DNA from 3 places in the Xenorhabdus sp. Sc-CR9 genome. Region 3 is predicted to be linked to each of the others. Evidence: riboswitches for the same ligand, from Rfam matches in the RefSeq annotation. Region 3 holds a riboswitch; each other region holds the start of a gene.

The links. A riboswitch is a leader RNA that binds a small molecule or an ion and turns the genes downstream of it on or off. The one in region 3 is predicted to bind thiamine pyrophosphate.
Positions count from the first base shown of each region.
Region 1: another riboswitch for thiamine pyrophosphate. It lies ahead of thiC (phosphomethylpyrimidine synthase ThiC); the one in region 3 lies ahead of thiB (thiamine ABC transporter substrate binding subunit).
Region 2: another riboswitch for thiamine pyrophosphate. It lies ahead of thiD (bifunctional hydroxymethylpyrimidine kinase/phosphomethylpyrimidine kinase); the one in region 3 lies ahead of thiB (thiamine ABC transporter substrate binding subunit).

Region 1 covers NZ_CAWQTY010000159.1:36,231-44,348, reverse strand. The annotation lists gene dcp (peptidyl-dipeptidase Dcp) at 1-600, shown strand, start outside; gene nudC (NAD(+) diphosphatase) at 731-1,507, opposite strand; gene AACQ81_RS07245 (HAD family hydrolase) at 1,748-2,419, shown strand; TPP riboswitch at 2,473-2,597, shown strand; gene thiC (phosphomethylpyrimidine synthase ThiC) at 2,746-4,722, shown strand; gene thiE (thiamine phosphate synthase) at 4,706-5,380, shown strand; gene AACQ81_RS07230 (HesA/MoeB/ThiF family protein) at 5,374-6,198, shown strand; gene thiS (sulfur carrier protein ThiS) at 6,195-6,395, shown strand; gene AACQ81_RS07220 (thiazole synthase) at 6,423-7,190, shown strand; gene thiH (2-iminoacetate synthase ThiH) at 7,187-8,118, shown strand, end outside.
Region 2 covers NZ_CAWQTY010000109.1:83,444-91,561, forward strand. The annotation lists gene fbaB (class I fructose-bisphosphate aldolase) at 1-1,042, shown strand, start outside; gene thiD (bifunctional hydroxymethylpyrimidine kinase/phosphomethylpyrimidine kinase) at 1,141-1,941, opposite strand; TPP riboswitch at 1,984-2,076, opposite strand; gene cspE (transcription antiterminator/RNA stability regulator CspE) at 2,201-2,410, opposite strand; gene AACQ81_RS05390 (amino acid permease) at 3,188-4,549, opposite strand; gene mgrB (PhoP/PhoQ regulator MgrB) at 4,850-5,005, opposite strand; gene AACQ81_RS05400 (helix-turn-helix domain-containing protein) at 5,173-5,559, shown strand; gene AACQ81_RS05405 (N-acetylmuramoyl-L-alanine amidase) at 5,808-6,641, opposite strand; gene AACQ81_RS05410 (alanine/glycine:cation symporter family protein) at 6,938-8,118, opposite strand, start outside.
Region 3 covers NZ_CAWQTY010000097.1:4,312-12,429, forward strand. The annotation lists gene AACQ81_RS04460 (prepilin peptidase-dependent protein) at 1-93, opposite strand, end outside; gene thyA (thymidylate synthase) at 230-1,024, opposite strand; gene lgt (prolipoprotein diacylglyceryl transferase) at 1,021-1,911, opposite strand; gene ptsP (phosphoenolpyruvate--protein phosphotransferase) at 2,120-4,366, opposite strand; gene rppH (RNA pyrophosphohydrolase) at 4,377-4,907, opposite strand; TPP riboswitch at 5,024-5,128, shown strand; gene thiB (thiamine ABC transporter substrate binding subunit) at 5,217-6,230, shown strand; gene thiP (thiamine/thiamine pyrophosphate ABC transporter permease ThiP) at 6,206-7,810, shown strand; gene thiQ (thiamine ABC transporter ATP-binding protein ThiQ) at 7,803-8,118, shown strand, end outside.

The sequences.
Region 1 (8,118 bases), on a different contig from region 3:
CCGAGCCTGTCCGGTACCAATACCGCCCGTGATTTTGTGGAATTTCCCTCACAACTTAATGAGTACTGGGCGCGTGATCCAAAGGTATTTGCCCATTACGCCAAGCATTACCAAACCGGTGAAGCCATGCCACAGGCGTTGGTGGATAAGATCAATAAGGCTGACAAATTCAACAAAGGTTACCTCATGACCGAGCTGCTGTCAGCCGCATTGTTGGACATGCACTGGCATATGCTGGCCGCTGATCAGCCACAGAAGGATGTAGATAAATTTGAAGGGGCGTCTCTGCAACAAGACAATATCGCTCTCAGCTACGTGCCCCCGCGCTATCGTTCCAGCTATTTCAAACACATTTGGGGTGGCGGCTATGCTGCCGGCTATTACGCTTATTTGTGGACAGAAATGCTGGCAGACGATGCCTTTGCCTGGTTTACCGAACACGGAGGATTGACGCCAGAGAATGGCCAACGTTTCCGCGATAAGGTGCTGTCACGTGGCAATAGTGAAGACCTGGAAAAGCTGTATATCGACTTCCGCGGTAAGCCACCAAGTATTGAGCCTATGCTAGAAAACCGGGGCCTAAAGGAACAAAAAGAATAAGGTATATTGCCATACCTTATGGGTTTTAAAATGAAGGGGATATACAGTCACAGTTGTATTAGCCGTTGCCGGTTATCCCCTTGCAGATCCGAACATGTTTTTAAAAGGCCTTTCTCAACTCATTGAGTAATTAACATGACTGCTGGCGACATAACGCAACCGTATCTTCAATTAAACGACGGGAAATCGTATCAGAAGGAGGGATCAAAGGAAGGTTATCGTAGCGATACCAGTCTGCGCTGATAAGTTCAACGGGATCAATTGTAATTTCACCACTATCATAATCGGCCAAAAATCCTACCATCAAGGAGTTCGGGAAAGGCCATGGTTGAGAAGCGACATATCGCAAGTTACGGATTTTAATTCCACTCTCTTCCATCACTTCGCGATGCACCGCTTCTTCCAACGTTTCACCGATTTCCACAAACCCAGCAAGCACAGTATGAATACCATTTCGGCTACGCTGGTGCTGTGCCAACAAAATATGGTCATCACGACGAATGCCAACAATAATACTGGGAGCAATTTGTGGGTAATAACATTCCTGACAGTGATTGCACAAACAGGCCCATTCATGTTGACTATGCTTCATTTCATGACCACAGTAACCACAATAATGATGTGAACGATAAAACTCAGCCAATTGCACAGCACGCCCTACCAATTGAAATAATTTGGTTTCCCGATCAACAAATAAGCGGTGAGAAGACATATCTGAAGCCATTTTATGGCGGATCAGCCACACTGTATCCCCCAACCATTCTCCGATGGGCTGCGCCATGTGGTTCTGCAATGACCATTCGCGGGCAGTCCCTGTTGGTAATTCCCCCTGTGGTAGCCAGACTTGATTCTCAAGACTGACAATCCACCAGCCCTGTTCTGTACCTGTCAATTTTTGCTGTATCATCATCTATTCCATCATGAGTTGTACGATTGTCTTCATGGCATTTTGTCCAAATTCAGCATACTCTTTTCATTATCTTCCGTCTGCAATCTGCTCTATTAGCCACCCTAATTAATACTCATTTATACTCTTCGTCTTTCAAGTGTCATTTTTGTTGACTGCTCTACAAATTGAAAATTTGCAGGTATACGATCCGAATTAAATAAATAAAAATACATTAAATTAAATTGAGGAATATCAACCATGTCACAGAGAATTGCCGTATTTGATTTAGATGAAACATTAATTTGCAAAGATTCCGGCCGGTTATGGACACAATATCTATGGGAGAAAAATATCATTACTGATCCCCGTTTTCTTGAGGCAGACCAGAAAATGATAGCTGACTACTGTGCAGGTAAGCTGGATATGCACAAATATCTGGCATTCAGCATGCAGGCACTGCACAAAATCTCCCAAGAACAAGTAGATATCTGGCTAACTGATTTTGTAGAAACAAAAATCAAACCACTCATCTATCCCGCAGCCCAAAAACAACTGGATACTTACCGGCAGCAAGACATTCCCATCATTATTATTTCCGCCACCGTCTCTTTCGTGGTAAAGAAAATTGCAGCTGCATTCGGTGTCCAAACCGTAATGGGGATCGATATGGTAATGGAAGAGGGTTGCTATACCGGTAATGTTCTGGGAACCCTCACTTTCCGCGAAGGAAAAGTCACCCGCTTGCAGCAATGGCTATCAGAACAGAATTTATCTCCGCAGCATATTTCATTCTACACAGACTCTATAAATGATTTACCAATGTGTTTATTTGCTGACGAAGTTTTTACCATCAATGCAGACCCTCGTTTGCAATTGGAAGCCGAAATTCACGGATGGACGCAATTGAACTGGACTTTAGAGTCATACTAAAAGGTTACAGTTAAAGGTTGTAGTTTTTATAATCCCCTTTATACTCTGGGGTGTTTTTCTTGTCGGAGTGCCTAGCGTTCAGCGTATACCACGATGGACACAGGCTGAGACCGTTTATTCGGGATCCGCAGAACCTGATCGGGCTAATACCCGCGAAGGGAACAAGAGTAATCACCTCGCTGATTATTACGTACACCTATGACAGCATCGTGTACAAACCATGTTCAGCTACAAACCATTACTCCCTGCGAGCTCCAGACAAGCAATTTTCTCAACTTAAGCCTGACCAGCAATGAGACAGGTGATAACACAGTCAGGAATTTGCTATGTCTAAGTCCAATAATACCGCTATTTCAAATACCATTATCCCAACAGCTGATATTTCGCCAAAACCCCATCAGGCAAGGCCGCGCAAGGCTCAACGAGATGCCGCACAGACGTTTATCAACACCGTTCAAGGGGTGGCTTTTCCCAATTCAAAACGTATTTATCTTGAAGGCTTACGCCCTGATATCCAAGTTCCGATGCGTGAGATCCAACTTTCCTCTACACTCACCGGCGGCACCAAAGAGAATCCCCAATTTGAGGAAAACGAACCAGTTCCGGTTTATGACACCTCAGGCCCTTATGGCGATCCTACTTCCGTACTGGATATACAAACGGGATTGCACAAAATCCGCCAATCGTGGATCGACGAACGCAATGATATTGAACCCGTTTCCACTCTTAGCTCCGACTTTACCCAACAACGCCTCGCAGACGCAGGGCTTGATCACCTGCGTTGTCGCCATCGCCCGCATCCGCTGAAAGCCAAGCAAGGAAAGCGCGTCACCCAATTGCACTATGCGCGCCAAGGCATCATCACACCAGAAATGGAATTTATCGCACTGCGCGAAAATATGGGGCGTGAACGCATTCACAGTGAAGTGCTCCGCCAACAACATCCGGGACAAAATTTCGGTGCCAATTTACCGGAAAACATCACACCAGAATTTGTTCGTCAGGAAGTGGCGGCTGGTCGCGCGATTATCCCCGCCAATATTAACCACCCAGAATCCGAGCCAATGATTATCGGCCGCAATTTCCTGGTTAAAGTAAATGCCAACATCGGTAACTCCTCCGTGACTTCGTCCATCGAAGAAGAGGTGGAAAAACTGATTTGGTCTACCCGCTGGGGCGCAGATACCGTGATGGATCTCTCCACCGGACGCTATATCCACGAAACCCGCGAATGGATACTGCGCAACAGTCCGGTTCCTATCGGCACTGTCCCGATTTATCAGGCACTGGAAAAAGTTAACGGAATAGCGGAAAACCTGACATGGGAAATGTTCCGCGACACTTTATTGGAGCAAGCCGAGCAAGGAGTTGATTATTTCACCATTCATGCCGGTGTATTGCTGCGCTATGTTCCAATGACCGCCAAACGGCTGACAGGCATTGTTTCCCGTGGTGGTTCCATCATGGCGAAATGGTGTCTTTCCCATCATCAGGAAAACTTCCTCTATACTCACTTTCGGGAAATCTGTGAACTCTGCGCCGCCTATGACGTTTCCCTTTCTTTGGGGGATGGACTGCGCCCTGGGTCAATTCAAGATGCCAACGACGAAGCACAATTTTCAGAACTGCACACGCTCGGCGAGCTGACCAAAATCGCATGGGAATACGATGTTCAAGTCATGATCGAAGGGCCGGGGCATATCCCGATGCAGTTAATCCGCCGTAATATGACGGAAGAGCTGGAGCATTGCCACGAAGCGCCATTCTATACCTTAGGGCCACTGACAACCGATATCGCCCCCGGTTATGACCATTTCACTTCCGGCATCGGGGCTGCCATGATCGGTTGGTTTGGCTGTGCCATGCTGTGTTACGTCACCCCCAAAGAACATCTCGGCTTACCCAATAAAGAAGATGTGAAGCAGGGGTTGATCACTTACAAAATCGCGGCCCATGCCGCTGATCTTGCCAAAGGCCATCCCGGTGCTCAAATCCGTGACAATGCCATGTCAAAAGCACGTTTTGAATTCCGCTGGGAAGATCAATTCAATCTGGCACTTGACCCTGATACCGCCCGCGCCTATCACGATGAAACCCTGCCGCAAGAATCCGGCAAAGTCGCCCATTTCTGTTCTATGTGCGGGCCAAAATTCTGCTCCATGAAAATTACGCAAGATGTACGCGATTATGCAGCAAAACTAGAACAGGAAGCAGGAATGGAACATATGTCGGAAGAATTTCGCACCCGTGGCAGTGAACTTTATCACAGCGCAGATGAGGTGCCCCATGAAAAGTCAGCCTGACACATCAACACATCTATCAGCTCCTTTTGCTCCGACAGCACAACGCTTGGGGCTTTATCCTGTCGTGGATTCCCTGATATGGATTGAGCGCTTACTGAAAGCAGGCGTCAGAACCCTGCAACTGCGTATCAAGGATCAACCAGAAAAGCAGGTAGAGAAAGATATTCAAACTGCCATAACACTTGGCCGCCACTACAACGCCCGTTTGTTCATTAACGATTACTGGCGCTTAGCTATTAAACACCAAGCCTATGGCGTTCATTTGGGACAAGAAGATCTGGATATCGCTGATCTCAATGCCATCCGGCAAGCGGGATTGCGTCTGGGTATTTCCACCCATGACCAACAGGAACTGGCGCGGGCAAAAGCCCTGCGTCCTTCTTATATCGCACTGGGGCATATTTTCCCTACCACCACGAAAGAGATGCTTTCATCACCACAGGGACTTGACGCACTCAAACATCAAGTGGAAATAACACCGGAATACCCTACCGTTGCCATTGGCGGCATCTCACTGGAACGCGTACCGGATGTTGTTGCAACCGATGTCGGTGGCGTGGCACTGGTCAGTGCCATTACAAAAGCGAAAGACTGGCGGCAGGTAACAGCCAGTTTACTTCATTTAGTTGAAGGTCAGGATCGGGGGCTTTTATGTTAAACGATCAAGAATTTATGCGTTACAGTCGCCAATTATTACTGGAAGACATTGGCCCTGAAGGTCAGGAAAAACTAAAAATCAGCAAGGTACTGATTGTTGGCCTCGGTGGATTAGGCTCACCTGCAGCACTCTATCTCGCAGCAGCGGGAGTCGGAACTCTTTATCTTGCGGATGATGACCAATTGCATATTTCCAATCTGCAACGCCAGATCCTCTATCGCACAGGTGATATTCCCGCAAATAAAGCAAAGTTGGCAGTAAAACAACTAACAGGCCTGAACCCACTGATCACGGTAACAGAACTGACCAAAAGGCAAGATAATGAATCTTTGTTGAACGCGGTCAGGAAAGCAGATTTAGTACTGGATTGTTGCGACAACATGGCAACCCGCCATGCCATCAATGCCGCTTGCGTTGCAGAAAACAAACCACTTATCAGCGGCAGTGCCATCGGTTTCAGCGGGCAACTGTTGGTTCTCTCCCCTCCTTATCAGTACGGCTGCTATACCTGCCTTTATCCCGATCAGGAAGAACCGCAACGCAATTGTCGGACAGCCGGAGTATTAGGTCCCATCGTTGGTGTGATCGGCGCATTGCAAGCATTAGAAGCCATCAAGATGCTGGCTGGCCTTCCCTCTCCCTTAAACGGAAAACTCCGGTTATTTGATGGCAAACAACAGAGCTGGGGTACGTTACAGCTTACCCGGTCATCACAGTGCCCGATTTGCCGAGCGGTTGCCCAACAAGCCACTATTGCAAAAAATGAGCCTGAAAACGCGAATAGCGGCAAAAATGAGACAGGAAAAGAAATCGCATGAATATTATCGTTAACGATCAACCGATCACACTCAGTGCGCCCGTCACAATCAGACAGTTGCTTGAACATATACAACGCACTCAATCAGGTATCGCCTTAGCCATCAACCAGGCCATTATCCCGCGTTCAGAATGGCATACCCATCAGGTTAATGACGGGGACAGTATCCTGCTGTTTCAGGCCATTGCCGGTGGTTAATGTAGCGAATATTGTTGGAGTCTAATTATGTTAAAGATTGCTGATTCTCACTTTCACTCCCGCCTGTTTACCGGAACCGGCAAATTCTCGAATGCAGAATTAATGATCGAATCGATCCGCGCTTCTGGCAGTCAATTAGTAACAATGGCGATGAAACGAATCGATCTTCATGGCAATGAAGATGGCATTCTCGCGCCGCTGCAACAGTTGGGTGTTAAGCTGCTCCCCAATACTTCTGGCGCAAAAACCGCAGAAGAGGCGATATTCGCCGCTCATCTCGCGCGGGAAGCATTGGGAACCAACTGGGTAAAACTGGAGATCCACCCCGATGTCAAATACCTGCTGCCCGATCCGATTGAAACGCTGAAAGCGGCTGAACAATTAGTGAAAGAAGGGTTTATCGTCCTGCCTTATTGTGGTGCGGATCCCGTCCTGTGCCGTCGGCTGGAAGAGGTTGGCTGTGCTGCTGTCATGCCATTGGGGGCACCTATCGGCTCAAATAAGGGCTTGCTGACCCGCGACTTTCTGCAAATCATCATCGAACAGGCTAACGTTCCCGTCGTTGTTGATGCAGGTATCGGGGCGCCGAGCCATGCGCTGGCCGCCATCGAAATGGGCGCGGATGCGGTGCTGGTCAATACCGCGATTGCAGTTGCCCGCAATCCGGTAAAAATGGCATTGGCGTTCAAAACCGCCATTGAAGCCGGCGAACTGTCACATCAGGCGGGTGTAGCAAGCCAGAAATCTCACGCTGAAGCTTCCAGCCCGCTGACTGATTTTCTGGGGGCATTATGAAATCCGCCACTTTTCGCCGGCGCTGGGAACAATTGGATTGGGATGACATCACCCTGAGCATCAACAGTAAAACATCACAGAATGTTAAACGCGCACTAAATAGCGACCGTCTGACTCTGGATGATTTTATGGCACTGCTTTCCCCCGCTGCTCTGCCGTATCTTGAGCCGCTCGCCCAGCGTGCGCAGCAACTCACCCGCCAGCGTTTTGGTAATACCGTGGGATTTTTTATCCCACTCTACCTTTCCAACCTGTGTGCCAACGACTGTACCTATTGTGGTTTCTCCATGAGTAATCACATTAAACGCAAGACGCTGGATGAACAGGAAATTGAGGCGGAATGTCTGGCACTGAAGAAACTGGGATTTGAGCACATCTTGCTGGTAACAGGAGAGCATCAAAACAAAGTTGGCATGGATTATTTTCGCCGCTATCTTCCCTTGATACATCGCCATTTCAGTTCAGTCTCAATGGAAGTCCAGCCATTGGCACAAGAAGAGTACGCCGAACTGAAAACTCTGGGGCTGGATGGCGTGATGGTCTATCAAGAAACTTATCACCAACCCAGCTATCAGTTGCACCATTTAAAAGGCAAAAAACAGGATTTCCACTGGCGGCTGGAAACACCAGAACGCCTTGGACGGGCAGGTATCGACAAGATTGGATTGGGTGCTTTGATCGGGTTATCCCACAATTGGAAAACCGATTGCTATATGGTAGCGGAGCATCTGCTTTTCCTGCAAAAACAATTCTGGAAAAGTCGTTACTCCATCTCCTTCCCACGGCTACGCCCCTGTGCAGGCGGCATTGAACCAGCTTCCATCATGAATGAAGCCGAATTGGTGCAATTGATTTGCGCATTTCGCCTGCTGGCACCAGATGTAGAACTTTCACTTTCCACCCGCGAGTCACCTTTCTTCCGTGATCA
Region 2 (8,118 bases), on a different contig from region 3:
TATCGCTAAGTTATTAGGAAAAGACGCAGAGAGTTTATTGCAACACAAATGCAATACCATTCCACAAGAAAATCTCTATCTCCCGGGCACAGATTTCGTCGATCGAGTAATGATTGAAAATAATCGACCTAATACTGTCCTGCGTTCCATGCAAACCTTGCTAAATCATGGTCGTCTGGCCGGAACAGGCTATCTCTCAATTTTACCGGTAGATCAAGGAGTCGAGCATTCTGCCAGTGCATCTTTTGCCGCCAATCCACTTTATTTTGATCCTAAAAATATTGTTGAATTGGCAATTGAGGCAGGTTGTAACTGTGTTGCTTCAACTTATGGTGTCCTCGCATCTGTTTCTCGACGTTATGCCCATAAAATCCCGTTTCTGGTAAAGCTCAATCATAACGAGGCATTGACCTATCCAACCCAATATGACCAAACTTTATATGCCAGTGTCGAGCAAGCATTTAACATGGGTGCAGTCGCAGTCGGGGCAACTATTTATTATGGCTCTCCCGAATCACGTCGCCAAATAGAAGAAATTTCAGCTGCTTTCGAACGTGCTCACGAGTTAGGCATGGTTACCGTGTTATGGGCCTATCTACGTAATTCAGCGTTCAAGAAGGATGGCGTTGATTATCATACCAGTGCCGATTTAACGGGTCAGGCGAATCATCTGGCAGCAACAATAGGTGCCGATATCGTTAAACAAAAAATGGCAGAAACCAACGGTGGTTATACAGCCATTGGGTTTGGGCATACTGATAAACGTGTCTATAGCAATTTGACTACTGAGCATCCGATTGATCTGGTTCGCTATCAACTGGCTAACTGTTACATGGGGCGTGCTGGATTAATCAACTCTGGTGGTGCTTCCGGAGATAACGATCTGAGTGATTCAGTTCGCACAGCAGTTATCAATAAACGGGCTGGAGGAATGGGATTGATCCTTGGCCGCAAAGCGTTCAAGAAATCAATGAAAGAAGGTGTTGAGTTAATTCACTCCGTTCAGGATGTCTATCTCGATACGAATATTACTATCGCCTAATCAAACTTTTGGTACCCAATGGATTTCAGGAGATAGGTATATTTCACAATGGGGATACCAGTATCCCCATTATTCAATGACAATCCTATCTCTCTAATTCACCACCATTGATGAAAATGATGCACAGGACCAATCCCCTGACCAACGTCAAGAGTATCTGCTTGTGCCAGCGCATTTTGCAAGTATGCTTTTGCAGAAGGTAAAGTGCTTTGCCAATCGGAATAACGTGGGCGTAATGCAGCAAGTGCCGCAGAAAGTGTACAACCGGTACCATGAGTATGTCGGGTATTCACTCTGGGCGCGGTAAAACGCCACTCTCCTTCACGGGTAAAAAGCCAATCCGGGCTTTCTTCATTGTTCAAATGGCCGCCTTTCAGTAAAACCGCTTGACATCCCATTGAAAGTAATTCTCTTCCCTGCTGTAGCATCTCCTTTTCTGTCTCCGCAGGATTGCATTTCAGTATGGCTGCTGCTTCGGGCAAATTAGGAGTGATCAAAGAAACGATTGGTAGTAGTTGCTCTATCATTGCCGCAATGGCTTCTGGTAATAGCAAAGGATCACCACTCTTTGCCACCATGACAGTATCCAATACAATATGGGAAACTGGGTAACGGCGTAATGATTCTGCAACTACAGCGATATTGGCCGCATTGGATAACATGCCAATTTTAGCACTGTCTATTTTAACATCTGAAAATACGGATTCTAACTGGGCAGAAACAAAGAGAGGATCAATATCATAAACCGATTGGACTCCTCTTGTATTTTGGGCAACCAATGCGGTTATGACCGTTGTACCGTAAGCGCCAAGTGCGGAAAAGGTTTTTAAATCAGCTTGAATGCCGGCACCACCGCTGGGATCAGTCCCTGCGATAGTTAGTGAGTTAATTCTCATGATGGTGACTCCTATTCACCAGCAAAAGAAAAGTGGGTATCAAAATAAAAGATACCATGACTTCCCTACGCTGGCATTATCCAGATCAGGTAATACGGGTACTTCTCAGTTCAATCAAGAACGCCCCGAGCCAAAATAAAAATCACTCTATTAGTATCCCAATAGAGTGATATTTGCAATAGATTATCGTCAGATAATGAAACTAAAATAACGATAAATATATTTAGTCAGAAGTTAAACACCAACCAAAATAAATTTATTACTATAAAGTTGTGACGTTTGCGGCAGCAGGGCCTTTAGGACCATCCTGTATTTCAAACTCAACTTGCTGGCCTTCAGATAAAGTTTTAAATCCATCTTTCATAATTGCAGAAAAATGTACAAATACATCTTTGCTACCATCAGCTGGAGTAATAAAACCAAAACCTTTAGACTCGTTGAACCACTTCACAGTACCAGTGATTTTTGCCATTTCAAAAATTTCCTTTGAATCACTTAATTCGCCGATTGACATGAAAATAAACAAACTAGTATTCGTTGCTGTTATTTATTAACAGAACTGTACTCCGTTTACCCATGTGTTTTATCACATACTCTTTATATAATCGCAAGCCATTTTTTTCAGGTGCTGGAGCCAACGCACATATTTGAAAATATTAACATCTATTCTTATTTGAAATTATCCAACAATTTTTAATCAACCTAACCATATGAATATATACAAAAATAAAATTTTAACCTAAAGAAACAACTTTAATTAACCTAATATATAATGCTGTTTTTTGCGCCTATTGCAGAGTAGAACAGAGAGTTATCACGGTCCAGAATCCATTTTCGATAACTATAAAGTTATCACTAATTCTATTCAACTCTTGATTAACATAAAATATAATCATCTTGCATATAACCAGACTACTTTTTTGTTTATCATTTATTAAATATTATTAAATAATAATGTTTTTGTCTTTACTCTATATATGGATAAACGACTTTATAAGATTTATAAAGTCTGAAGTTTGTCATTTGGCCACTCCATATGTTCTACTAATGACACTATTTCTATGAAATAATTCATATCAAGTGGTTTTAATTTATCCTTAATAATATGACAAATCTCTTACTTATGAGTCACTAAGCTATGATAAAACGTATAATACCTTTAGGATTAGGTTAAAAATGGAGGAATACTGATAAGAATAATCAGCCGGGCATAATACCCGGCTGAAAATACGCTGAAATAGATTAAGAATTAAGCAGCCTTTTTCTTTGCTTTGGCTACTAAGTAACCCAGCCATAATACACCAATCCAGAATGGCATTAAAATAACTGAAATACTAATTGATGGCATCATCAGAATAATAACAAGAATGAACGCCAGAAACGCTAAACACAGGTAGTTTCCAAACGGGTACCACAATGCCCGGAATTTTGTCTTAGTGCCTTCCTTATTCTTAGCTGCGCGGAATTTCAGATGGGCAAGACAAATCATAATCCAGTTAATAACCAGCGTTGTTACCACCAATGCCATCAACAACTCAAACGCTTTACCCGGTATAACATAGTTAATCAGTACACCCATTGATGTTGCCAACGCTGATAACCCAATAGATAAAACAGGTACACTACGTTTATTCACTTTTGTCAGAATGCGAGGCGCGTTGCCTTGTTTAGCCAAACCATAAAGCATCCGACTATTACAATATACGCCACTGTTATAAACAGATAATGCTGCCGTTAATACAACTATATTCAGGACATTCGCCACCCAAAAGCTATCCAGATCATGGAAAATCAAAACAAATGGGCTACCACCTTCGACTACATTCCCCCAAGGATAAAGTGAAAGCAGAATAGCCAGTGAGCCGATGTAAAACAGTAGGATTCGATAAACGACTTGATTGGTTGCTTTTGGAATATTTTCCTCAGGATTTTCCGCCTCTGCCGCAGTGATCCCTACCGTTTCTAATCCACCAAACGAAAACATGATTACCGCCATCGCCATGATCAAGCCGGAAACCCCATTAGGCATAAAACCGCCCTGCTGCCATAAATTGGTGACACTTGCCTGTGGGCCACCACTACCGCTGATCAGCAAATAGCTTCCAAAGAAAATCATGCCGATAATCGCAGTAACTTTAATGATAGAGAACCAGAATTCAGTTTCACCGTATAATCGAACATTAATCAAATTAATAAGATTTATCAGCACAAAAAATATTGCTGCGGAAACCCATGTCGGAATTTCCGGCCACCAATATTGGATATAAATGCCTACGGCCGTCAGTTCTGCCATTCCGACCAGAATGAACATTGCCCAATAATTCCAACCCGATAAAAAACCCGCAAAATCGCCCCAGTATTTATAAGCAAAGTGGCTAAATGACCCTGCAACTGGCTCCTCTACGACCATCTCACCCAATTGGCGCATAATCAAGAATGCAATAAATCCGCCAATTGCATACCCAAGTAGTACTGAAGGCCCTGCCATTTTGATGGTTTGAGCTATACCTAAAAATAACCCTGTACCTACTGCACCACCGAGAGCAATAAGTTGAATATGCCTGTTCTTTAAGCCACGCTTAAGCGTGGTTTGTTCTTGTTGTCCTGCCATTTAGTCCTCTTTTTGCGGTGCTTAGAATCCGTCTCATTGAAAGCTATTCTATTTGTTTTTTTGAACCTGAGTATTTTTTGAGTCTGAAAAGAGCAAGGAATCACCTCACTCTCCCAATTTTCATAAAATTTGTCGAGCTTAAATTGTCTCAACTATCATGGATTTTAGTTATGTGCTGATTTAACTCGATATTTAGTCTATAATTAGAATCAGATAGGTATTAAAACATCATTTACAAAGAATGAATACCATGTATGTATGTTAACACACATACATTCAGGATAATGATTGAGATAGAGATCAAAAAGGTATGTAGCGGGTAATAGAACAAACACCTAATTCAAATTCTCCTTTGCCTCGTTCACAAGGTACATCCAATGCCAACAAATACAAAAACAGACACACTACTATTAGGCACAATGTTAAAACCACTTTTTTATTTTTCAATTCAACCACCTTGGATTAATTTCATTGTAGTTAACATCCTAGTGAAATAGGATAAAAAGTTTTTACTCGCGGAAGCACTTGGTTTTATTATTGCCACTGCCCACAATGATGGGTTTTGTCATCTTGAAAAGAAGTTGTGTATACTTCTCCCCACCTTTAACCAATTTAAAATTGTAATGACACAAGATAATCACTTAGCACTTGTATACGCACTGAGTAAATGGATAGAAAACCATCTTGGCCGTGTCATTCATCTTGAAGAGCTTGCTGCTTACTCTGGCTATTCCCTTTGGCACATGCAGAAAATATTCAAAGAAGTCACAGGGATATCGCTTGGAAAGTACATAAGACAACGGCGCTTGGCTGGCGCAGTTTCTCTGCTGAGAAACAGTTCTTTACCTATTTTTGATATAGCCTTGGATTTCGGCTTCGGATCTCAATCTCATTTCACATATATGTTCCGTAAAGAATATGGCATTACACCTTATGATTTTCGTCAGAGCATAGATATGGAACTTGAAGTGAAGCTCCCATTGCATCTGACCTGTGACTGTGAATCATGAGGTAAGTATCATCAGCGGCCACTTATCTCGGCCGCCCTACTTACTTTCCACTGTTAATATCTCTTCTACCCCAACAAATGGTTGCGCTCTATACCCATCATTTTTCAAGTTGCAGCTTTGTTGGCTATCTAACTCATCCCTCCGTTTTTTATAAACATACGGTTACCTATGTTCCTCAGAGGCCTTCTCAAGAGATAAGTGCTGCATTTTGAAATTCATGCATCTATTTCAATAGAATTAAGCATAAATTATTCTTGATATTTTTCGACCAAAGCCAAAGCAATCGCTTCAGTTTCAGCATCAGGTGTACCATTAATATCGGATGGACGAAAATGCATCTGAAATGCCTGAATCGTTTTATGCGTTTCATCATCCAATACCCCTGTTTGAGGAATTTTATAACCATACCGAAACAGTGCCTTCTGTATTGAAATCACTGATGCAGGCATATCAGGACTTCTTCCAGCCAAATATTTATTAACAGTCCCGTGATCAGGCCAAGCACCAACCCCTTGCTCATAAAGTAACTGCCATGGGAAAACCGGACCGGGATCTTTTTTTCTAAGTGGAGCTATATCACTGTGGCCAACAACATTGACCGCCTTAATTTGATATCGCTGAATAATATCTTTGGCCAATCTAATCACTGCATCGATTTGTGATAAATGATATAAACACCACTCTTTTTTAATAAACTGTTGCTTAAAACCACAATTAACAATTTCAATACCAATAGAGTAACGGTTTAGACTTTGATATCCATTCCATTCACTTTTTCCTGCATGCCATGCTCTTTGCTTTTCTGGAACTAATTGAAAAATAATCGGCTCTTTATTTTCATACGTTGTCTGAGATGGAATGAGGTAATGCGTACTAACATTACCTCCCGTTAATGCCTGTAAAGATTTTCTATCATTCAAAACAGTATAATGCAAAACAAGGAATCTAATCGAATCAATATCCTGATTGGTCGAATAAGGATAAGAATAGTCGACAATATAACCATTTCTCTCTTCTCGCTCAGGAGAATAAGAACAACCAACTAACAGAGTAATAAATGCACATGCCATTAATTTTTTTATCATGTTCTAGCTGCTATTTAAAAAGAAAAGATAACGTTAAAATAACTATGTTCGGATATCTATATAATAGATAAAACTAAAGCAGATATGATGTTTTTTTAGTTTCAAACAGGATCTAACGTACAAATAAAAGCCGGACATTCAAGGAATAGTCGAATGTCCAGCTTTTATGGTTATCTTATATGAATAACATTCTGTTATTCATATTCCAATTGCCTTTCAAATGATTGCTTTATTGGTTACGCGATAATCTGAAATCTGTTGGATATAAACCTCTAAATTCCAATATCCAGCAATTACGTCTTCTGATTATTATTCAACATATCATTATCCCAAATACCCTTTTCAACTTGCTGCTGAATTTCTGGATAATCCTTGATATTGAATGTTGGTAATTGTCCCGATTTTCTCTGCTGGTTATAATCTTTGACAAGCTTCATTGCGATACCTGACAACAAGAGTATGGCAATCAAGTTAACAATAGCCATACATGCCATTGATACATTAGCCATATTCCAAACCAAAGGAACATCCGCTAATGTGCCGAACATAACCATTCCCAGTGATGCCAAGCGCAGGATAAATAAGCCTGCAGTGTGGTTACGCTCAAGGAATATCATATTACTTTCAGCATAAGCGTAATTAGCAATGATAGATGTAAAGGCGAAGAAGAAAATAGCAATAGCAATGAATGTCGTTCCCCAATGTCCAACAGCCGATGACAGTGCCCGCTGAGTCAATTCGATTCCGCTGATGGCAGTAACATTTTCGTTAAGAACACCAGAAGAGAGGATGATGACTGCGGTGGCGCTACAGATAACGATGGTATCCATAAACACCCCTAACATCTGCACATAGCCCTGCGAAGCCGGATGCGGTGGGTATGGAGAAGCCGATGCCGCAGCGTTTGGAGCAGAACCCATTCCCGCTTCATTCGAAAACAATCCACGTTGAACACCCTGCAACATTGCCTGAGAAATGCCATAACCTAATGTTCCGGCTATTGCTTCCTGAAGACCAAAAGCACTCTTAATAATTAATGCAAATACTTCTGGAATACGTTCAATATTGTGGCCAACAACCCAAAGTGCCAGTATGAAATAGGCAATCGCCATAAACGGTACAACAAATTCCGCAACTCTGGCGATGGAACGCAACCCGCCGAATATAATTACACCGCTAGAAATGACTAATACAATACCAACATAAAATGGTTTGATATTAAAAGCAAAAGAAGCCGCTTCCGCAATTGAACTTGCCTGAACAGCATTAAATACAAGACCAAACGCGATAATAAGAAAGAATGAAAACAGAATCCCCATCCATCGCTTCTTCAACCCTTTTTCCATATAGTAAGCAGGGCCACCGCGATAATTTCCTTGATCGTCTTTCGTCTTGTACAACTGAGCAAGCGTGCTTTCAACAAAGGCAGTCGCCATACCAATAAATGCCACTACCCACATCCAAAAAATAGCCC
Region 3 (8,118 bases):
AAATATCTTCAATTCATAGAAAAATGAAAAGACAACTAATTGAATTATGCGAAGCGTTTTCAGAAAAAAATAATGATGAAATGACTTTTTCATTTTATTTGCGCAGTGGCACGCAAAAATGACAGGAAGCTAATTTTTAATATTGAGAACCGTTAGCGACAGATGTAAAAAGAGCAGGTAAAACCCGCTCTTTAACAATTTGATATTGAATTTTGAACTATTATGGTTCTTAGATCGCAACTGGGGCTTTGATGCCCGGATGCGGGTCATAATCCACAATCGCAAAATCTTCGAAACAATAATCAAACAGTGAATCTGGCTTGCGTTTAATAACCAGTTTAGGCAATGCACGCGGCTCACGGTCCAACTGAAGATGAGTCTGCTCCAAGTGATTGCTGTAAAGATGGGTGTCCCCCCCTGTCCAAACAAAATCACCCACTTCAAGATCACACTGCTGAGCCATCATATGTACCAACAAAGCATAACTTGCAATATTGAAGGGCAATCCTAAAAACACATCGCAGGAACGTTGATAAAGCTGGCAGGAAAGTTTGCCATCTGCTACATAGAACTGGAAAAACGCATGGCACGGCGCCAACGCCATTTTATCCAATTCCCCAACATTCCACGCAGAAACAATAATCCGGCGTGAATCAGGATCACTTTTTAACTGCTCAAGGACTTGGGTCAATTGATCGATTTGGCGACCATCCGCAGAACCCCAGGCGCGCCATTGTTTACCATAAACAGGTCCCAAATCTCCATTTTCATCGGCCCATTCATTCCAGATGCTCACGCCATTATCATGCAAATACTTGATATTGGTATCACCATTCAAAAACCAAAGCAGCTCATGAATGATAGAGCGCAGATGGCAACGCTTAGTTGTTACCAATGGGAAACCTTCTTGCAAATTGAAACGCATCTGATGACCAAAGATAGAAAGCGTTCCCGTCCCCGTACGGTCATCTTTTGCAGTGCCTTCTTCCAGCACTTTTTTCATTAAATCCAGATACTGTTTCATTTTGCCTCTTGTATCTTGTCATTTCGAGTTTTGTTGCGGGGGTATTTATATGCCCATACCATCATAAATATTCCCACTAAAATCATAGGAATGGAAAGGAGTTGCCCCATACTAATTCCTTCAAACAGCCCGAGCTGGGCATCAGGCTGACGGAAAAATTCTACTATTATGCGGAATGCACCGTATCCGATCAGGAATAACCCCGAAACGCTCCCCATCGGGCGCGATTTACGGATAAATAAGTTAAGAATGATAAACAACACGATGCCTTCAAGTACCATCTCATATAGCTGGGACGGGTGGCGGGGTAAGACACCATATTTCTCCAGAATCGGCCATAAAGAAGGGTTGGTTGTAGCCAATGCAATATCTTCGCTGCGGGAACTCGGGAACAACATCGCCCAAGGTGTATCAAGCGTAACACGCCCCCACAACTCCCCATTGATAAAGTTACCGATACGCCCCATCCCCAAGCCAAAGGGAACCAACGGAGCGACAAAATCAGCAGTCTGTAAAAAGTGGCGCTTCGTACGGCGCGAAAACCACCACATGGCACAGATAACCCCTACCAACCCACCGTGGAAAGACATGCCTCCGTCCCAAATCTTGAACAGATAAAGGGGATTATCAAGGAACATTGGGAGATTATAGAACAGGACATAGCCAAGACGTCCGCCAACGAAAACCCCGACAAACCCTGAATATAATAAGTTCTCGACTTCGACTTTGTTCCAGCCACTGTTCGGTTGTGCCGCACGGCGATTTGCCAACCACATGGCAAAAACAAAACCAACCAGATACATAAAACCGTACCAGTGGAGAGATACGGGCCCGATTGAAAACATGACAGGGTCAATGTTAGGAAATGCCAGATAGCTAGTGCTCATCGTTCCCCACTAAAAATATGTTGTGTGAATGCTATTGTGAATAAATCATCTGTTGCGAATGAATTATATTGCTTGAATAACTTAAGACAAATAATTGCAAATAATAGCATAGGCAACTATTCCCTTCATCTTTCAAACTATTGCGTTGTTGGCGGCATTACATCTTGAAATCCGTCGGGCGTAAGCTGACTAAGTGCTATGGATAAAGCTAAATACCGCCCCGAATCAGGCCACCCAGACTATTCGCCTCCATAAATTCGGCTGCCAACCCTTTGATCTGCTCACTAGTTTCAGCTTTCAATATGACGCTGATAAGACGTTCTAGATCATTAGCATCCAAATGGCGCAGCAAGTATTTGATACGCGGAACACTCCGGCCACTCATGCTCAGGCTACGATAACCTAAACCAAGCAATATTAATGCCCCGAGCGGTAAACCTGCCATTTCACCACATATGCTAATAGGGAGAGCAAGGCGTTGGCATTCGTCAAAAGCCAGTTTCAGAGCTCTAATTACAGCCGGATGCAAATTATCATATAGTGAAGCTACATGTGTATTATTGCGATCTACCGCAAGCAAATATTGGGTCAGGTCATTTGTGCCAATAGAGACGAAATCAATCCGTTTCTTTAATTGCGGCAACAAAAACATAGTGGAAGGGACTTCAAGCATAATGCCAATCTGTGGCATGGTAATCGTTCTAGCGATGGCTTGTTCAACCTCAGATTTCGCCCTCTCAAGCAGTTTTCGTGCCTCATCAATTTCCTCAATGCTTGTCACCATCGGCAAAAGTATCTTTAGATTGCCAGTGGAAGCATTGGCTTTTAGCATCGCTCTGAGCTGAATCAGGAATATTTCAGGCTGATCCAGCGTGATACGAATTCCGCGCCAACCAAGACAAGGGTTGTCTTCATTAATCGGCATATAAGGAAGTTGTTTATCTGCACCAACATCCAGCGTTCGCAGCACCACCGGCTTATCAGGGAAAAGTTCCAATATTTCTTGATAACGGTTCTTCTGCTCATCTTCTGATGGAAAACCACTATGCAGCATAAAAGGGATCTCTGTACGATACAGTCCAACGCCATCAATACTGTCCGCTATTTGCTGCTCATATTTTAAACTAAGCCCTGCGTTGAGTTGCACAAGCACTTGTTCTCCGCTTTTAAGCTGTGCCTGCTGTTGCTGCTCACATTCAGCTAATTTACTGAGAACCTGTTCTTCTTCAATTATTTGCTGATACTCCTGGACAATCAACGGCTCTGGCTCAATAAAAATCTCACCGCGATAACCATCAAGGATTAGCGTCCGATTGTGCAACAACTCAGGTTGTATATCTGCCCCCATGATAGCGGGAAGCCCCATCGCACGAACCAGAATAGCGGAATGGGAATGCGTTGCGCCATCACGCACAATCACCCCGGTCAATTGTTCCTGTGGCATCTCAGCCAACAAATTGGCACTGAGTTCATCGGCAACCAGGATAAAATGCTCCGGCCACTGAGTGGCATCAGTGAAAGAATCATTCAGATGAAACAATACCCGTTGTCCAAGAGCACGCAGATCAGATGCCCTCTCCCGCATGTAGGGATCTTGCAGGCTGGCAAATTGCCCGGCGTATTTTTCAATCACAGTTTTGACTGCCCATTCAGCGACAAAACCATTATCAACTGAATAAAACAGATCTTGCTTGAGTTGGGGGTCATTTAATAAATGAGAATAGAGATCGAAAATGGCAGCACTTTCTTTCTGCGAGCTAGAGGTGAAACGCTTGCTGATTCGACGGCACTCCGCAGTTGATTCTTCCAGAGCACGAATTAATCTCAGACGTTCAGATTGATAATCCAAGGTTGATGCCTCAGATACCTGCTCCAGCAAAGGTTGTGAGCGGTCTTGCCACCCTTGGGACATGACGATGCCATTGGAAATGGCCAGTGCTTTAATACGACTCTGGCGGTACTGACCAAATATCCCTTTTGCCTGCGCCTGAGCGAGAATAACAGCAAGCTGCATTGCCAGTGTTACCATGAAAGATTCTTCACTTTCATCAAACAGGCGCCGTTCATGTTGCTGAACAACCAATATCCCCTGCAACTGGCGGCGATAAATAATCGGGACACCTAAAAAAGCCCGCAGACTTTCTTCTTTCACTTGGGGGATATATTTAAAACTGGGATGGTCACGAACATCAGAAAGATTAATTAATTCAGACAAACGCCCGACTTCACCCACAACACCTTCATTGAAAGCTAAACTGACCGAACGCCCTTTTGGTTTTCTCAGCCCTCTGGTTGCCATCAGGTAATAACACTGACGTTGATGATCTGCCAGATAGATAGAGCAAACATCCGTATTCATTGCCAGACAGGTTTCATTGACCAGTAGCTCAAGCGCTTCAGATAAATTGGCTGCCATCGCAACCTTTTCAACAATTTCTCGTAAGCGCATGAGCATAAACTGTTACCTAATTTCTTCTGCGACGATATAAATAAGGCGAATAGAGCTGTGAAGCAGGTTCCTGCATTGGCATCACAATGGAAGAGAATTCTTTCATCACGCGGCGATATACATCCCGTTTAAAAGAAACCACTTGCCGGACAGGATACCAGTAACTAACCCAACGCCAGCCATCAAACTCCGGCGTATTACTGCGCTGCACATTAATATCAGCTTCATTACACAACAACTGTAATAAAAACCAACGTTGCTTTTGCCCAATACAGACGGGCTTTGTATCCCAACGCACCAAACGCTTGGGTAATTTGTAACGCAACCAGCTCCGGGTCGAGGCAAGAACCCGGACATCTCTGCGATTTAAACCAACTTCTTCAAACAACTCGCGATACATTGCTTGCTCTGGTGATTCCCCTGGATTTATCCCCCCCTGAGGAAACTGCCAAGAATGCTGTCCATAGCGGCGAGCCCATAGAACCTGACCTTGGCGATTACAAATTACAATTCCTACATTCGGGCGGTAGCCATCATCATCGATCACCAGACTACCTCTCGATAAAACGAATTTGAAAAGATAACTAATTGTTTCACACTCATCTCAAGCGGTAAACCTCTATGATTGGACTTTGCAGACCCGGCCGAAGTCTCTACAATACGGCCATCTCAACGGGGTGCAGTTGTTGCAAAATATTGCTGCTGAGAACAAACCCGTCGGACCTGAACCGGTTAGTACCGGCGTAGGGATTTGGGATGCTAATAATTGATTAAAATAAGTAATTTTCATTTAGCTCCTTCTCAGATCCTTTGCCAATCTTCTAATAACCATTGTTAATAACGACAGGAGAGCAAAGTGTTTAAGAAATTATTTTCCCGCTTTATTGCCATTAGTACTCTCTCGATTTCTGCCAGTGTTTTTGCTCAGACGGCTCAAGTAAAGCCTACGCTGACAGTGTATACTTATGACTCATTTGCCTCTGAATGGGGACCGGGGCCTGCCATTAAAAAAGCTTTTGAAACAGGGTGCAATTGTGAACTGAAACTCATCGCTCTGGAAGATGGGGTCTCCTTACTGAACCGTTTGCGGATGGAAGGCAAAAAAACATCAGCGGATATCGTTCTGGGATTGGATAACAATCTGATTCAAGCGGCTCAACAAACCGGATTGTTCACACCAAGCCATATCGATACTTCAAAACTGAAATTACCCATTTCATGGAATAATAATACGTTCATTCCTTATGATTACGGTTATTTCGCCTTTATTTACAACAAGAATACCTTACCTCATCCACCCAAAAGTATGGATGAATTAATCAATGACCACCAGAATTGGAAGATTATTTACCAAGACCCTCGCACCAGTACTCCGGGCTTGGGGTTCCTGCTCTGGATGCAAGATCTCTATGGTGACAAAGCGGCACAGGAATGGCAAAAAGTTGCCAAAAAGACACTCACCGTCACGAAAGGCTGGAGTGAAGCCTATGGCCTGTTTCTGAAAGGTGAGGGCGATATGGTACTGAGCTATACCACATCTCCGGGTTATCACATCATTTCAGAGAAAAAAGATAATTATGCAGCGGCTATCTTCAAGGAAGGCCACTATTTACAAATTGAAGTAGCAGCCCAGTTAGCCTCAAGTAAGCAACCTGAATTAGCACAGAGATTCATGAATTTCATGATTTCTCCAGCATTTCAGCAAGTCATTCCAACAACTCAATGGATGTATCCTGTGATTGATATTCCGTTGCCTGACGTTTTCAAACAACTTCCTGTTCCTGAGAACTCTCTGCAATTCAACGCAGATGAAGTGGCAAAATACCGTACAAAATGGATACGTACATGGCAAAGCGCTGTAAGCCGCTAATAGCAGGCTGGTTATTACCGGGGGTCATTGCCTCCGGTTTATTGATTATCGTTGCCTTGTCTGCATTTGGGGCGCTGTGGTTCAATGCGCCTGAAAGTAATTGGCAGGAATTCTTGAATGACCGTTATCTCTGGCATGTCATTCGATTCACTTTCTGGCAAGCATTTTTATCCGCCGTATTATCGGTGACCCCCGCCATTTTCCTTGCAAGATCACTTTACCGCCGCCATTTTCCCGGTAAGGCTCTCTTTCTGCGCTTATGCGCAATGACATTGATCCTGCCGGTTTTGGTCGCTTTGTTTGGTATCCTTACCGTTTATGGTCAAACAGGCTGGTTGGCAAATATTTTCCAATGGTTAGGTATTGAATATCGTTTTACACCTTATGGATTACAAGGGATCTTGCTGGCTCATATTTTCTTCAATATGCCGATGGCAACACGCCTGCTGCTGCAATCGCTGGAAAGTATCGCAATTGAACAGCGGCAACTTTCAGCCCAGCTTGGTATGAATGAATGGCAACATTTTCGTTTTATTGAATGGCCTTATCTGCGCCGCCAACTTTTACCAACAGGCGCACTGATTTTCATGCTGTGTTTTGCCAGCTTTGCTACCGTTCTCGCTTTAGGGGGAGGCCCTGCGGCAACAACTATTGAACTGGCGATTTACCAGGCTCTTAGCTATGACTACGATCTTACACATGCGGCTTTGCTTGCACTGATTCAACTATTTTGCTGCGTTGGCTTGGTACTGATCAGCCAAAAACTCAAAGGCGCTCTATCAGTGGGTTATGGTCATCAACAACAATGGCGCAATCCACAGGATTCATGGTTGCGGAAATTATTTGATGGCCTGCTGATTAGTCTGGCTTTGTTGCTTCTACTCCCCCCTTTGCTGGCAGTTATTGTGGATGGTTTAAACAGCGGTATTTTTGATGTTTTACGCCAGCCTGCTTTATGGCAAGCCTTTACAACTTCGGTCATTATCGCACTGGGAGCGGGGCTGCTGTGTGTAATACTGACCATGATGTTGCTATGGAGCAGCAGGGAATTACGCTTACGCCACTTTTCCCGTTGGGGACAAGCGATAGAAACCAGCGGCTTGTTGATCCTTGCCATGCCGGGAATTGTTCTTGCCACAGGTTTTTTTCTTCTGCTGAACACAACTTTTGGATTGCCTCAATCACCTTACGGATTGGTCATTCTGACCAATGCACTGATGGCAATCCCTTATGCTTTGAAAGTTTTGGAAAATCCGATGCATGATCTGGCGGAACGCTACAACCCTCTGTGCCGTTCACTCAATATTCAAGGTATTCAGCGCCTACGCTGGATTGAGTTCAAGGCGCTGAAAATTCCATTAGCACAAGCGTTGGCTTTCGCCTGTGTTCTATCAATTGGCGATTTCGGTATTGTCGCGTTATTTGCAAGCGAAGATTTCCGTACTTTGCCTTATTACCTGTATCAACAAATTGGAGCCTATCGCAATCAGGATGGTGCCGTGACCGCATTCCTGTTGCTGCTTCTCTGTTTTATTTTGTTCACTGTCATTGAACGCTTACCGGGCCGACGCCATGATTAAACTCGAAAATGTCACTTACACCTATAAACACCTTGCTATGCATTTTGATGTAGACATTAAAGCTGGAGAGCGCATTGCGATCCTCGGCCCAAGTGGAGCGGGCAAAAGCACATTGTTAAGTTTAATTGCGGGCTTCCAATTTCCAGAGCAAGGCAATATCTGGATGGATAGCAAAAATCACACAAATACACCGCCTTCCAAGCGGCCTGTTTCCATGCTGTTTCAGGAAAATAACCTGTTTTCCCATTTGACCATTGAGCAAAATATTGGTTTAGGATTGCATCCTGGGTTGCGGTTGAATGCAGAGC